One region of the Paenibacillus sp. FSL R5-0928 genome, then DNA from elsewhere that is predicted to be linked to it. Evidence: riboswitches for the same ligand, from Rfam matches in the RefSeq annotation. Region 1 holds a riboswitch; each other region holds the start of a gene.
The links. Region 1 has a riboswitch for cobalamin ahead of MKZ16_RS03975 (S-layer homology domain-containing protein). Riboswitches for the same ligand answer to the same signal wherever they lie in the genome.

Region 1 (4,314 bases):
CACTTGTAACTTTTGCACCCTTAGGAATGACTACAGATACGTTACCTTTTATGGCCTCTATCTGAGGAAGGTCGCTGTTACTTGGTAAATTGACACTAACCTTCGATTGATTTCCCTCCGGAATAGCTACTGTGATTTCTTTGTTGCTATCTCCAGTGCTGATCGGAACGATATAATCATTAGCGTCATTTGGGATTTCAACTTTCGGGTTCTCCCCAGAAGGTAACGGAAATTCTTTCGGACCCTCTGGTTGCCCAGGCCCCGGTTCTTCTGGTTGTTCCACTTTCACATCATTCATATCAAAGAGACGGCTGCTATGATTGATCAGACGATCATAAGACACAAGTGCATACGTACCTTGGTCCGTTGCCATATTGTCCACTTTGCCTGTGAGGATATGCTTAAATCCACCCTCAGGTGCAGCAAAGCTAAGCAGTGCACCAATAAGCGAATTTCCACTTTTAACAAATCTAGCGTCCGTGTGCGGATCTACACCTACACCAGTTAAGGCTACAATTACCTGTGAGATACTTTCGCTGCTAGTGCTTCCCCAGCTTGTAAATCCGCCTTGATTGTTTTGGTTATCGGACAGCCATTGGATGGCCCGATCCACGGCGGCTTTTACATCATCACGGGTTGCATAATAAGGTGCAAGAGCTTGCATCGCCATCGCAGTCATATCGACATCTGCTTTGGTTACGCCTAATGCCCAGCCACCAGCTTCTGCTGTACCTTTTTTAACCTCTTTATCTAAAATATACTGAACTAGTTTTTCTCTTGTGGTCTGTTCTGTAATTCCTTCAACTACAGGAATCTCATAGTTATGGCTATCTAGCGCAATCAGAGCAAAAATCGGACCATTATTGCCTTGCTTTTGGATATATTGATAATCAGCCAGTGCTTTTCTCAGATCATATCCCGCAACATTCGTGATATCTTTTCCGATAGAGGTAAGCCCTAGAATTGCTCTGGAATTCTCTGTGCTTTTATTGGCGTCGAGTTTTCCATCCTCTTTAATGATCGATGCTATTTTCGTAGCTACATTATTGTAATAGAGATCATAATAGCCGTTAGGTACTGTATAGTTCGCCCGAGCCAGAGAAAGGATCGACCATTCTCCACTACCTGTACCAAACGACGGATTCTTTACAGTGTTTAGAATATAGGCAAGGCTTTTATCTAACTGTTGTTTGACGGCAACTGTAGTTTCCAGTTTGTAAGTAACTTGATAAGTTACATTTGTTTTGTTTCCAGCTCCGTCAAGAGCCGTTACAGTAATTGCATTACTGCCTGAATTCAGAGAAGCTTTGTACTCCCCATTCGCAGGTGATAAAGTAACACCATTCAGCTTCACTTCTGGAATGATGTCACTATATACATTGTCTGTGACAGCTACTTTGAAGCTTATATCTTTATTAGATACTTCCTGTTTATCTTGTATGCCACTTACAGTAATAACAGGGGGTTCTATATCTAATGCATGGTTAAGCCCTACAAGCGCATGATCTACACTTATTTGAGAGCTTGCCATATTTTCGAGCACGGAATAGGCTTGATAAACTGCTGATTGTACTACTGGTCTGTCCAAAATAGTTTCTTTATTAGGGTCACTGTTAATCTCGGCGATTTCCGCAGTTAAAGCATCCTTATTGGCAAGTTGAACTGGGATTTCTCCCCAGCCACCAAGATCAGAACCATAGCCATAAGTGGTGAACTGAGTTCGAATGATGTCACCGTCTTGAGGCTTATAATCGGTCATCCCAAACGGAGGAAACACATTATTTACTGCATACATCCAACCCGACATGGAGGTGTAGTCAAACTGACTTAACCACTCTGGGTCTGCTTTAGTGCCGACTGTATTCCCATCGGCTGAAATCATATCTAAAATATATTGTGGAATATTGACTTCGCTTCTGCCACTATCTTTAACTTCTGATAAATAAAAACCACTATCTATATTTCCTAAATGTCTATAATTCCCATCTCCTAGCGCACGTGTTATTAAAGATGCGCCATTATCGCCTTCATAAATCGGAACTTTAATAGGTTCCTTAATATACCCTTGGCCTAAGGTGAATTTCTCTACGGATACAGATACATACCCTTTAAGGGTAGAGCTTGCTCCATTTGCTTGAGCCGGGATAACACTTGTAGAGAATGTCGTGATAAATACAGCTACAATGAGTAACCACGCTAAAAACTTATTTTTCTTCATTTTTCCATAACCCTTCCCTTCATACCTATGATAAAAAACAGAATAAACTTTCTTATAACCACAAAAAAAACCACTCAACATAAACGTCAAGAGGTTAAGATAGTGAACCACAATACTAGCTGGCAAACACTATTCAAGCACCTCTCTATCGATCGTAGAGTTTGATGGTGTAACAGAAAAAGGCAGATATTCTGGCTCAAGTATCATCACCCTTGCTGCCTTCCCAGTTTCCCAGTGGCATTTTGCAAGGACTCCTCTTTTACAGCGGCGGGACCGCGCGGGATTCACACCCGCTTTCCATTTAACCAATCTATGATTGTACTTCCGCAACATTCATAGTTGGCACCTATTTCTAATTTTAAATTTTCATGCTTCATCATATCTAATATATATGCTTTTGTCATGTTATATTTCTTTTTTGTATAACGGGCAGCTAGAGATAATCCTATTGAATAACCAATTTCTACGAGTAGGGATATTTAAATGATTTCTTTATCCAACTGTGGGGAAAATTAATTTAAATCACTAATTCTTATATGAATTTGCCACAAATTAGTAAGGTACTCGCTGAGTGAATTCTATGTTAGGGTATATTCAGAAAGCGTTTACAAAAATAACATTGGAGGTGTTCGTGTTCATCTAACCACCAAGTACAGCGTCAAAGCCAGGTCCAAGCATCCTAAATTTATCTCACAAAGGAGAATTCAATGACTACGCGAATCCAGAAATCCTTCTTATCATTGACACTTGTCACCGCTCTTCTGCTCTCTCTGTTCTCATCCATGGCTGCAGCTGCAACTAAGGATGAGCAACAAGCTAAGGCAGCGCCAAAGAGTAAGATCCAATCCTATGTAGACGAAATGCAGCCCGGATGGAACCTCGGTAATACTTTAGATGCTACAGGTGAGGACGAAACCTCCTGGGGCAATCCTCGTGTGACCCAAGAACTTATTAAAAAGATCGCCGCTCAAGGCTATAAAAGTATTCGGATTCCTGTGACCTGGGATACTCACATGGGTGCGGCACCAGACTATACCCTAGAAAAAGCCTACCTCGACCGTGTGGAAGAAGTTGTCGGCTGGGCACTGGACGCCAAGCTTTATGTCATGATTAATGTCCATCATGATTCCTGGCTATGGGTAAGCCATATGGAAGAAAAACACGATGAAACGCTGGCGCGTTATAATGCAGCCTGGACTCAAATTGCCGATCGCTTTAAGGACAAATCCGATAAGCTGATGTTCGAGAGCATAAATGAGCCTCGGTTCACCGATGGTGGAAGCACAGACGAAGCAAAAATGGAGCAAATGCTTACTGAACTCAATAACTCCTTCTATCAGATCGTGCGGAAATCCGGTGGGAAAAACGACCTCCGCCCACTTGTATTGCCTTCATTAGAGTCTTCACCTACACAAACAAGAATGGATCATCTCTATAAGACGATTACGGCTCTAAACGATCCGAATATTATTGCGACCGTTCACTTCTATGGCTTCTGGCCTTTTAGTGTGAACATTGCCGGCTACACCACATTTGAAAAAGATACAAAAAACGATATCACTCAAACTTTTGATAACGTTTACAATACATTTGTAGCTAAAGGCATCCCTGTCATCGTCGGCGAATTTGGTTTATTAGGTTTCGATAAAGACACGGGTGTGATTGAACAGGGCGAGAAGCTTAAATTCTTCGAGTATCTGACTTATTATTTGAAAGAAAAGAAAATGACTTCCATGCTCTGGGATAACGGGCAGCATTTCAATCGTAAAACTTATAAGTGGTCTGATCCTGAACTCCACAATGTATTAATGTCTGGTCTGAAGGAGCGTTCCTCCAGCACCGAAAGCGATTTGGTCTACCTAAAAAAAGGTGCACAAATCAAAGATACCAAGGTTAAGCTAAACCTGAACGGCAATAAGCTAACCACCATTAGTGCCAACGGAAAATATCTGACCAAAGGTAAAGATTACACATTAAATGGTGAGGAGCTCATCCTCAAAGCCAGCCAACTCAAAAAGCTCACAGCTTCCCAAAAATACGGTGAAAATGCCGTGCTGACTCTGAAATTCAACAAGGGTGTTGCGTGGAGACTTAAG
Region 2 (4,314 bases), 3.0 Mb from region 1:
AATAGCAGCAGCTCTTACCATGTTACGTAGTGCATCCTCTGTCTCCTGCCAGCCCCGCGTTTTCAGACCGCAATCCGGATTAATCCAGAACTGTTCAGGGTCAAGCACCCGCAGCGCACGATCGATATTCGCAGTCATTTCTTCGACAGCTGGAACCCGCGGGCTATGGATGTCGTACACTCCAAGACCGATTCCTTTATCATAGGCCTGCTCCTCAAAGCTGATAATCAGCTCACCATGGCTACGTGAAGTCTCAATGGAGATTACATCAGCATCCATAGCCGATATTGAATCGATCATGTCATTAAATTCGCTATAGCACATATGCGTATGAATTTGTGTCGTAGCCTTCACATGGTTCGTGGCAACACGGAACGACTTCACTGCCCAGTTCAGGTAATGCTCACGGTCTTCTGCCTTTAGCGGAAGTCCTTCACGAATAGCCGGCTCATCCACTTGAATCATTTCGATGCCTGCATCTTCCAACGCTTTTACCTCATGGCGAAGGGCAAGAGCAATTTGATTGGCTACCTCTTCCCGGCTGAGATCATCACGTACAAATGACCAATTGAGGATAGTAACAGGGCCCGTCAACATTCCTTTAACCGGAAGCTTCGTCAACGATTGTGCATAGACGCTTTCTTTAACAGTCATAGGCTGTATAAATGCAATATCCGCGTAGATCACCGGCGGCTTAACGCAACGGGAACCGTAGGATTGAACCCAGCCATTACTAGTAAACAAGTATCCATCCAGCTTTTCTCCGAAAAACTCCACCATATCTGTACGCTCGAACTCGCCGTGGACCAGAACATCCAGACCTAGCTTTTCTTGGAAGGTAATTGCATCCGCGATCTGCTCACGAACAAATCCATCATAACGCTCCTGATTCCAGACCCCTTTACGCCATTTCAATCTCGCCTGGCGCACTTCGACTGTCTGCGGAAAGCTACCAATTGTAGTGGTTGGCAGAAGTGGAAGCTGCCATTTCTCTTGCTGCACCTTTAAGCGCTCAGCAAAAGGCAGACTGCGTTGGTCTGGTAGAGCTGCAAGTGCAAGCACTTGCTCCGCCACATCCTTACGGCCACGCTCAGGTAGTGCGCGGAACGCTGCAATAGCTTCACGACTAGCGGCCAGCGCTGCTTGAGAAGCTTCTCCTTTATCTGCGACGGCTGCTCCGAGCAGACTAAGCTCTTTAAGCTTCTCATCGGCAAAGGCTAACGCATTCTTAACTGTCGCCTTCAGCTTCACTTCACCTTGAACGGTGACTGGGACATGCAGCAGGCTGCAAGAAGGCTGAAGAATAAGACGATCAAGCGGTACATGAACGCTGAGCTTTTCTACCAGTTGCAGCTTAGCGTCTAAATCGGAACGCCAAATGTTCCGTCCATCAATAATTCCGGCACCCAGCCATTTGTCCTTCGGCCAGCCAAGACGTTCGATGGAAGCCAGATTCGTTCCACCATCGTGCACAAAGTCAAGACCCAAGCCTTGAACAGGCAGCTCTAGCAGTGCCTCCAGCGGCTCAGCAGCTTCAAAATACGTCTGTAAAATAATATTCAAGCCCGGCACGGAGCCGGCAATGTCTGTGTATATCGAGTTAAGCAGTGTTAATTCTTCTTTACTTATGCCTGTAACAATCGCTGGCTCATCGATTTGTACCCAGCTTACCCCTTCTTGCTTCAGTTCCTGTAGCAGTTGAACATAGACTGGAACAAAACGTGCAGCAATCTTGGCGATATCTGCCGCTGCGTAACCTTTGGACAGCTTAAGGAAGGTATACAGACCTAAAAGTACCGGTTTACCTTCAATCCCTGCCTGCGATTTAGCAAAACGATAAGCCGCTAGAGGTTTGTTTTCAGTCAGGCGTGGTGTTTGTGTGCCGATCTCTGGAACGATATAGTGATAGTTCGTATTGAACCATTTGGTCATCTCGCAGGCAGTAGCCTCAGCATTACCACGGGCCATTGCAAAATAAAGATCAAGCCCGATGTCGCCGCCATCATACGCATACCGTGGAGGTACGATTCCAAACATAACAGCCGCATCCAACACATGATCATAAAATGTAAAATCATTTACCGGAATAAGCTCAATTCCTGCTTCTTGCTGGGTCTTCAAATGCTGCAGCTGGATTGCTGCCATTTCGGAGCGGAATTGCTCCTCATTTATTTTCCCCTGCCAGAATGCCTCCAGTGCCTTTTTCCATTCGCGGTTCTTTCCGATTCTCGGATATCCAAGATTGCTTACTTTTACCTTATTCGTCATTTCGATACACTCCCTCTTCAATCTCTTATTTCAAACTCCAAAACTACTTGCTTTCCTATAAAAAAGAGCGCCCTTCCCTAAAAAAGTCAAAGGGAAAGACGCCCATGATATACCCATGGTTAACGTCTAACACCTCCCTATCTTCCGTAGGTGAAGCAGTGCTGTTGAAACAGGCAGGTCTCCTGGCTAGCGGCGTCAACATCTTGAGCAGTCTTCCCAGCAGTAGTAAATTGCCAGTGACCTCTGTTGCTCGAGATTCTTCCGTTACAGTGGCGGGACCGCATCGGCTTCGAACCGAATTTCCCTATTAAGCCTACCGAATTACTATTTTCCGGTCAGCACCTGTCTCCGATATCATTCATCATTTGAGTGTCTTAATCTGATGTCATCATACGTGAAAGCCCCAGCAATCTGCAATAGATTACTGGGGCTTCTGTTATATCGATTCCTTATAACGGACTTAGAAAAATACGAAATATACTACAGCAGCAAGAATTATACGGTATATAGCAAACGGTAAGAGCTTGATACGATTGATCAGTTTTAAGAAGAAACGCATCGATAACAGCGCAAATAGGAAGGCACTAATAAAGCCTGCAATAAAAAACGGCAGCGCGTCCATGGTGAAATATTGCCAGTTCTTCATCAGTGACAACAGACTGGCACCTGCCATGATGGGTACTGCCATAATAAACGTAAAATCAGCAGCGGCACGATGGCTCATCCCGAGGATTACGCCACCAGAAATCGTCGAGCCCGAGCGTGAAAATCCAGGCCATAACGAAAAACACTGTACAAGACCTACACCAAGTGCCTGTTTGTATGTAATCTGATCTACACTCTCAGTTCTGATCTTCTTCGGCCCAAACAGATCCGCAATAATCATTAATATAGCCCCGATCACTAGACCAATTAACACCGTTGAGGTAGAGAATAAATGCTCATCAATATAATCATTAAACAGAACACCTAACACACCTGCAGGCACTAACCCTACCAGAACCTGTGTCAGCTTGAGGTGCCCGCCCTGCTCTAACTGCGGTAGCTTCTCTGTTACAGGGTCCAACTGCTTACGGCTGAAACGCCTTAAGCCCAACAGATCAATGAATCGATTTCTAAAAATCACAACAACCGCTAATATAGAACCCAGTTGAATAACTATTTTGAAGGTATTTGCCGTATATTGTCCAAATAACTCCTGTGATTTCAGCCACATATCATCAACAATAATCATATGACCCGTGGAGGATACTGGAGCAAATTCGGTTAAACCTTCAACAAGCCCCAAAATAATGGCTTTAATAATCGTTAATAGCTCCATGTGTTTCCCTCCTTTTTAATAGTCATTTCTATTATCAGTCCTCCACCCGCTTAGCCCTCAATGTTCATTCTCCGGCTGCGTTTGCGGAAGTACAGAAACCCAAGAATAACTAATCCGCCAGCAATTAGTACATAGACCACATTGGAGTAGACATCCATGTACATGGCAATGTCCTCCCAGGATTCGCCCAAAGCTGCGCCAATAAGCACAAGCAGCAAATTCCATCCCAATGTGCCAATCGTTGTGAAGATCATAAATACTCCAAATTTCATACCTGACATTCCCGCCGGAATCGAAATCAGACTGCGGACCAGCGGAACCATCCGACAAAACAATACAGTCCAATAGCCATATTTATCAAACCAGGCGTCAGCCTTGTGGATATCTTTTTTAGTGACGCGAATTAGGCCCCCCCAGCGTTCAACCAGTTTCTCTAACCGGCTCACATCCAATAATCGGCCAATATAATAGAGAATTACTGCACCCAGTAGTGATCCAGCCGTGGCAGCAATGATTACACCAGGTATAGTTAAGCTCGTCGTAGTGGTCATAAACCCTCCAAAGGGCAGGATCACTTCTGAAGGAATTGGTGGAAATATATTTTCAAAGGCCAGCATCAGAAAAATACCGAAGTAACCAAACTGCTCCATAAAGTCTGTAATCCATGCTTGCATTCTTGTTACCCCCATTTCTCATATCAAGTTCTTCTTCAGGTTGCGTAAATA
Region 3 (4,314 bases), 170 kb from region 1:
GATCTGCGGATATACTGAGCTTTGTACTCCATTGGGGGCGGTTCCTGCCAGTGGCGTTAGAGCAGTCTTTTGCTCAAAATGCTGTGAAGGATTATTTGCTTGAAAAGCTCCAGCTGGAACATGATCCGGTGGCTTCTGTAGCGGAAATTCATGAAATTGTAGATAAGGCAGAAAAAGATCGCCGCAAAGGAACAGGAGTTGCTCCTAAGGCACTCTCCCTAATGCAGGATCTTGCTGCTTCAGCAGATAGATTCTTACTGAACCGCTTATCGCTTTCCGATATGACGCAGGAGGAGCTTCTGGAGGTAGTTTTTTTACGGTATGGTAATGTTGTCGATTGGCAGCCGCCACTGGATAGGATTAGCAAGCAGAAAGAGAATGCGCTGCGTGCAGCTTACCGCTGGTTTGGTGAAGAGAAGCCGAATGAGGAGATTTTTGCAGGATTGTCTCCGCAGGAACTAGACGATGTGCAGCTACTGGGTCGTCGTTTGCTAAAAGAGGCGCGTGTTCTGGAACCCTTTGAACGGCTTCCGCTAGCCTTCTACTATACAACTCAGCGTGAAGGGGGTCCGCTGGATTACGATGCGCTTCTGGAGCTGTTAAAGCGTAAAGCCGGTTCCGACAAAGAAATCATCTATCGGTTTTTTGCTTGGTCGCAAGGCAATCCTTTATTTACGGTTTCGAATAAAAAGCTGCAACCGGGTTACCGTAAGGCGATTCTGAAGTATTTCCTGAGCAGTGATCGTGAAGCGTTCAAGAATCGGGAATTCCGAAAGAACTATGTCGCGGCAGCTCGGCCTGCTCTGCAAAATGTGTACAATGAAGCCCGCTCCCAACTGGCTTCCCCGCTGGCGCGCTGGATCAGCCGCAGCCGATTTCGACTCTTAATCTCCGGCTCCATTACGGGTATTCTGGTGATTATTGCAATTATCGTATTCAGTATGTTGCGTCCGGATGATACGAAGACGGCTCTGCCGGGGACAAGCCCTGAGCCGACCCCTGTTCAGAGTGCAGGCAATGTGCTGCCTCCGGCTTCAGTATACTTGAAGGATCAGAGCGTCGAAGGAGATAAGGGGAGCAGCATATTGGTGTTCACCTTCGCAAGTGCAGATGACTGTGTGCAGTTTCAACCGACTGAGATTAGTTTAATGTCTTCGTCTACAGAGATAGATAAAAGCTTTAAGGTCGCTGCTACGAATGGGACTTGTCCAGTGCCGTCAACGGATGGGACGGATGAGGGAAACGCCGCTGACGAGTCAGATGCCGCTGGCACTACTGGAGGAATAGCAGAAGGTGCAGACGCTACTAACGCTGTAGCTGATGCTTCTCCGTCTCCTACGCCTTCCTCTGATACTGAGGACAGCACTGGGTTGCCTTCCGCAACAGCTGTGACTGAAGGGGAACAACCTTCCTATCAGGTTGAGGTTACATTGGAGCCTGGAGCGACAATTCTAGAGAAAAGTATGATTAAAGCCGGAAGATTTACATTGATCGTAGATCCCGACCCTAATATTCCACCAGCTTCTGATTCAAGTGCTGAACCTTCCCCAACTGCAAGTCCGGAAGGAACAGCCGAATAACAAGCTTTCTGAACAGCAACACCTACCGGCAGGTGGTGTATTGCTGTTCATTTTTTTGCTGCCCATACTAAGCTTTTCTATAGACATGCTATGTATTAATAGATATGATTATGGATGTCAAAATAAGATACTACATACTGGAAAAGGTGCAGACTCTATCAATCTAGTCGTCTGCTTAAAAGGGAAGTCCGGTGCATGAGTCCGGCGCGGTCCCGCCACTGTATGTGCGGAGTTTTTCTTCTATAAGCCACTGCCCTGAAGGTAGGGTGGGAAGGTGAAGAACAGCGATGAAGCATTAGCCAGGAGACCTGCCTTTTTTGTGAGCGTTTCTATTCTTCGTGGGGTAAGAATGTGGAACATATACAGATGGACTATCGGCAGGAAGCAAGCGCCGCAGCCTCGATTTGTAATCTTCCCTGACCGCCCTCCAAAGGGGCGGTCTTTATGTTATGCGTCTTATTCCCAGCAGTACCCATTCTTATACAGAAAGAGGTTAAACAATGAAGAAAATCATGTCTTCCAAGTTTGTAGCACTTGGGCTGGCCTTATTCATGGTCATTTCAATTCTAGGAACATCTCTTGCTCCGGCAGGACAAATATTTGCAGAAGCGAGCGCTGGCGCCGGTCTGGAGGCAACTGCTGCGGAGCGGATTAATGTTGCGGATGCGACTTATGCGGCTGCAGAATATCTCTTGAAAGGTGGCGTACAATCAGATTGGCAAGCCATTGGCTTAGCGCAAGCAGGGTACAAGCTGCCAGCTAGTTACCATTCAGAGCTTGAGAAAAAAGTAAAAGAGGCAGCTGGGAATTTTGCCAATGTCACCGATTATGCTCGAATCGTGCTCGCAGTGAGAGCGATTGGTGCAGATCCTACTAGCTTTGCTGGTAATGGATCAACTCCTGGCTATAATCTGATTGAGAAAATTTATAATAACAGCAAGCTCAGTGAACAGACGCTTAATAATCCGGTATATGCTTTACTTGCGCTGGATTCTGGTAAATATAATATCCCAAGTGACGCGAAATGGACGGCGGATAAGCTCCTTACGGAGATTCTCTCCAAACAAAATCCAGATGGGGGCTTTGCACTAACCTCAGGCACAAGTGAGCCTGATATGACAGCGATAACCTTGACGGCTCTGGCGGCACATAAAAATAATCCCGAAGCCTACTTAGCAGGGCTACAAGCCGTAGCCTGGTTATCCGCAGCTCAAGATAGCCATGGGGGTTACGGTGACAGTGCTGAAAGTAGTGCACAAGCAATCCTTGGACTCACATCCTTTGGAGTTGATCCTAGTGGATTAGAATACACCAAAAACAAAGTGGATCTAATGGAGAACCTGCTCAGCTATCGTCTAGCTGATGGTAGCTTCACCCATAGCCGTGGTGGAAGCAGTAATGTTCTGGCGACAGAGCAAGGACTTCAGGCGCTGGTTGCGTATAATTTGCTGTATAAAGGAAGCAACAGTAAGCTATACGATTTTTCCAAATCCTCCGTTCAGAGCTCACTCATCTACGCTCCTGTAACGATTGAGGGACCACGGGCCACGTTGGCACAAGGGTACGCCTATGCTGGCAACGCACTTGGAGCGTTAGAGAAGCTGGCGCTTCAAACGAACTTGCCGATCACGAATCCTTCGGGCAGTTATGTGACTGGCATCGGAAGTATTGCTGCTGGAAGCTTTGGTGGTTATGACGGATGGATGTATGTTGTATCACGTGACGGAAAATGGATTAATCCCGATGTAGGCATGAGTGATTTTGTACTTAAAGATTCAGATCAGGTACTGGTTTATTATGCCGGAGATGACACTAAGCTTGTGGATTCCGTTACCCTTTCCAAAGCAAATCTTAAAGAGGGCGATTCTTTTAACGTCATTGTAACTAGTAAGACGTGGAAATGGGACGCTGCTACGAACACTTCCTCTCCTGTAACTGCAAAAGCTGCGGGTGTTCAGGTCCAAATTGGAGCTCAGACGGTAACGACGAATGCTAAAGGTGAGGCCGTATTCTCAGGAAATGTGCCCGCAGGTGACTATACACTGACTGTAACTGGCTACCGCGAAGGTAAAGCGCCAACGGTTGCTAAATATACAAAAGCTATAAAGGTAATTTCTAAGAATGTAACAGCTTCACTTACCGTTGAAGGCCCGGAAGGATTGATTAGTGAAGGGACTTTAAAAGCCTCCAATGCTCTTGAAGCGTTGCAGCAACTAGGGTCTACCGATGATTTTAAAGTAGATATCACCAAATCGTCTTATGGCAACTTTGTATCAGGTATCCATGGAGTTTCGCAAGGTACTTACGACGGATGGTGGAGCTTCGTAGTATCACGCGGCGGGGAGTGGATATATCCAAGTGTGGGTATGGATGCGTTCGAACTACAGGAATCCGATCGTGTGCTTGTCTATTATGCAGGTGAAAATACACAGGTTATAGATTCTGTGGCGCTTTCCCCAACGCAGCCAAAAGCTAATGAAGCTTTTACCGTAAAGGTTTCTCAGAAAAAGTGGGTGTGGAATCAGGACAGTTTCACTTCTGATCCGGTTACCTCACCAGCAGCAGGTGTGCAGGTTTCGATTGGTGATAAGAAGGTAATCACGAATGAACAAGGTGTAGCTGTTGTTGATGGGGGTCTCCCGGCAAATAGCTATACAATGACTGTTACCGGCTATGCTAAAGACAGCGTACCGAGCGTAGCGCGTTATACTCAGTCTCTGACTGTTGGATCGTC

Region 2: linked by a shared signal. The riboswitch ahead of metE (5-methyltetrahydropteroyltriglutamate--homocysteine S-methyltransferase) and the one ahead of MKZ16_RS03975 (S-layer homology domain-containing protein) in region 1 are both predicted to bind cobalamin.
Region 3: linked by a shared signal. The riboswitch ahead of MKZ16_RS04645 (DUF4430 domain-containing protein) and the one ahead of MKZ16_RS03975 (S-layer homology domain-containing protein) in region 1 are both predicted to bind cobalamin.

Annotation. Positions count from the first base shown of each region.
Region 1 is NZ_CP150225.1:912,147-916,460, reverse strand. Features, by position in the region: gene MKZ16_RS03975 (S-layer homology domain-containing protein) at 1-2,218, opposite strand, end outside; cobalamin riboswitch at 2,382-2,583, opposite strand; gene MKZ16_RS03970 (cellulase family glycosylhydrolase) at 2,926-4,314, shown strand, end outside.
Region 2 is NZ_CP150225.1:5,125,444-5,129,757, forward strand. Features, by position in the region: gene metE (5-methyltetrahydropteroyltriglutamate--homocysteine S-methyltransferase) at 1-2,268, opposite strand, end outside; cobalamin riboswitch at 2,423-2,629, opposite strand; gene MKZ16_RS23220 (undecaprenyl-diphosphate phosphatase) at 2,729-3,589, opposite strand; gene MKZ16_RS23225 (DedA family protein) at 3,640-4,263, opposite strand; gene MKZ16_RS23230 (FtsX-like permease family protein) at 4,282-4,314, opposite strand, start outside.
Region 3 is NZ_CP150225.1:1,080,240-1,084,553, forward strand. Features, by position in the region: gene MKZ16_RS04640 (hypothetical protein) at 1-1,580, shown strand, start outside; cobalamin riboswitch at 1,708-1,911, shown strand; gene MKZ16_RS04645 (DUF4430 domain-containing protein) at 2,081-4,314, shown strand, end outside.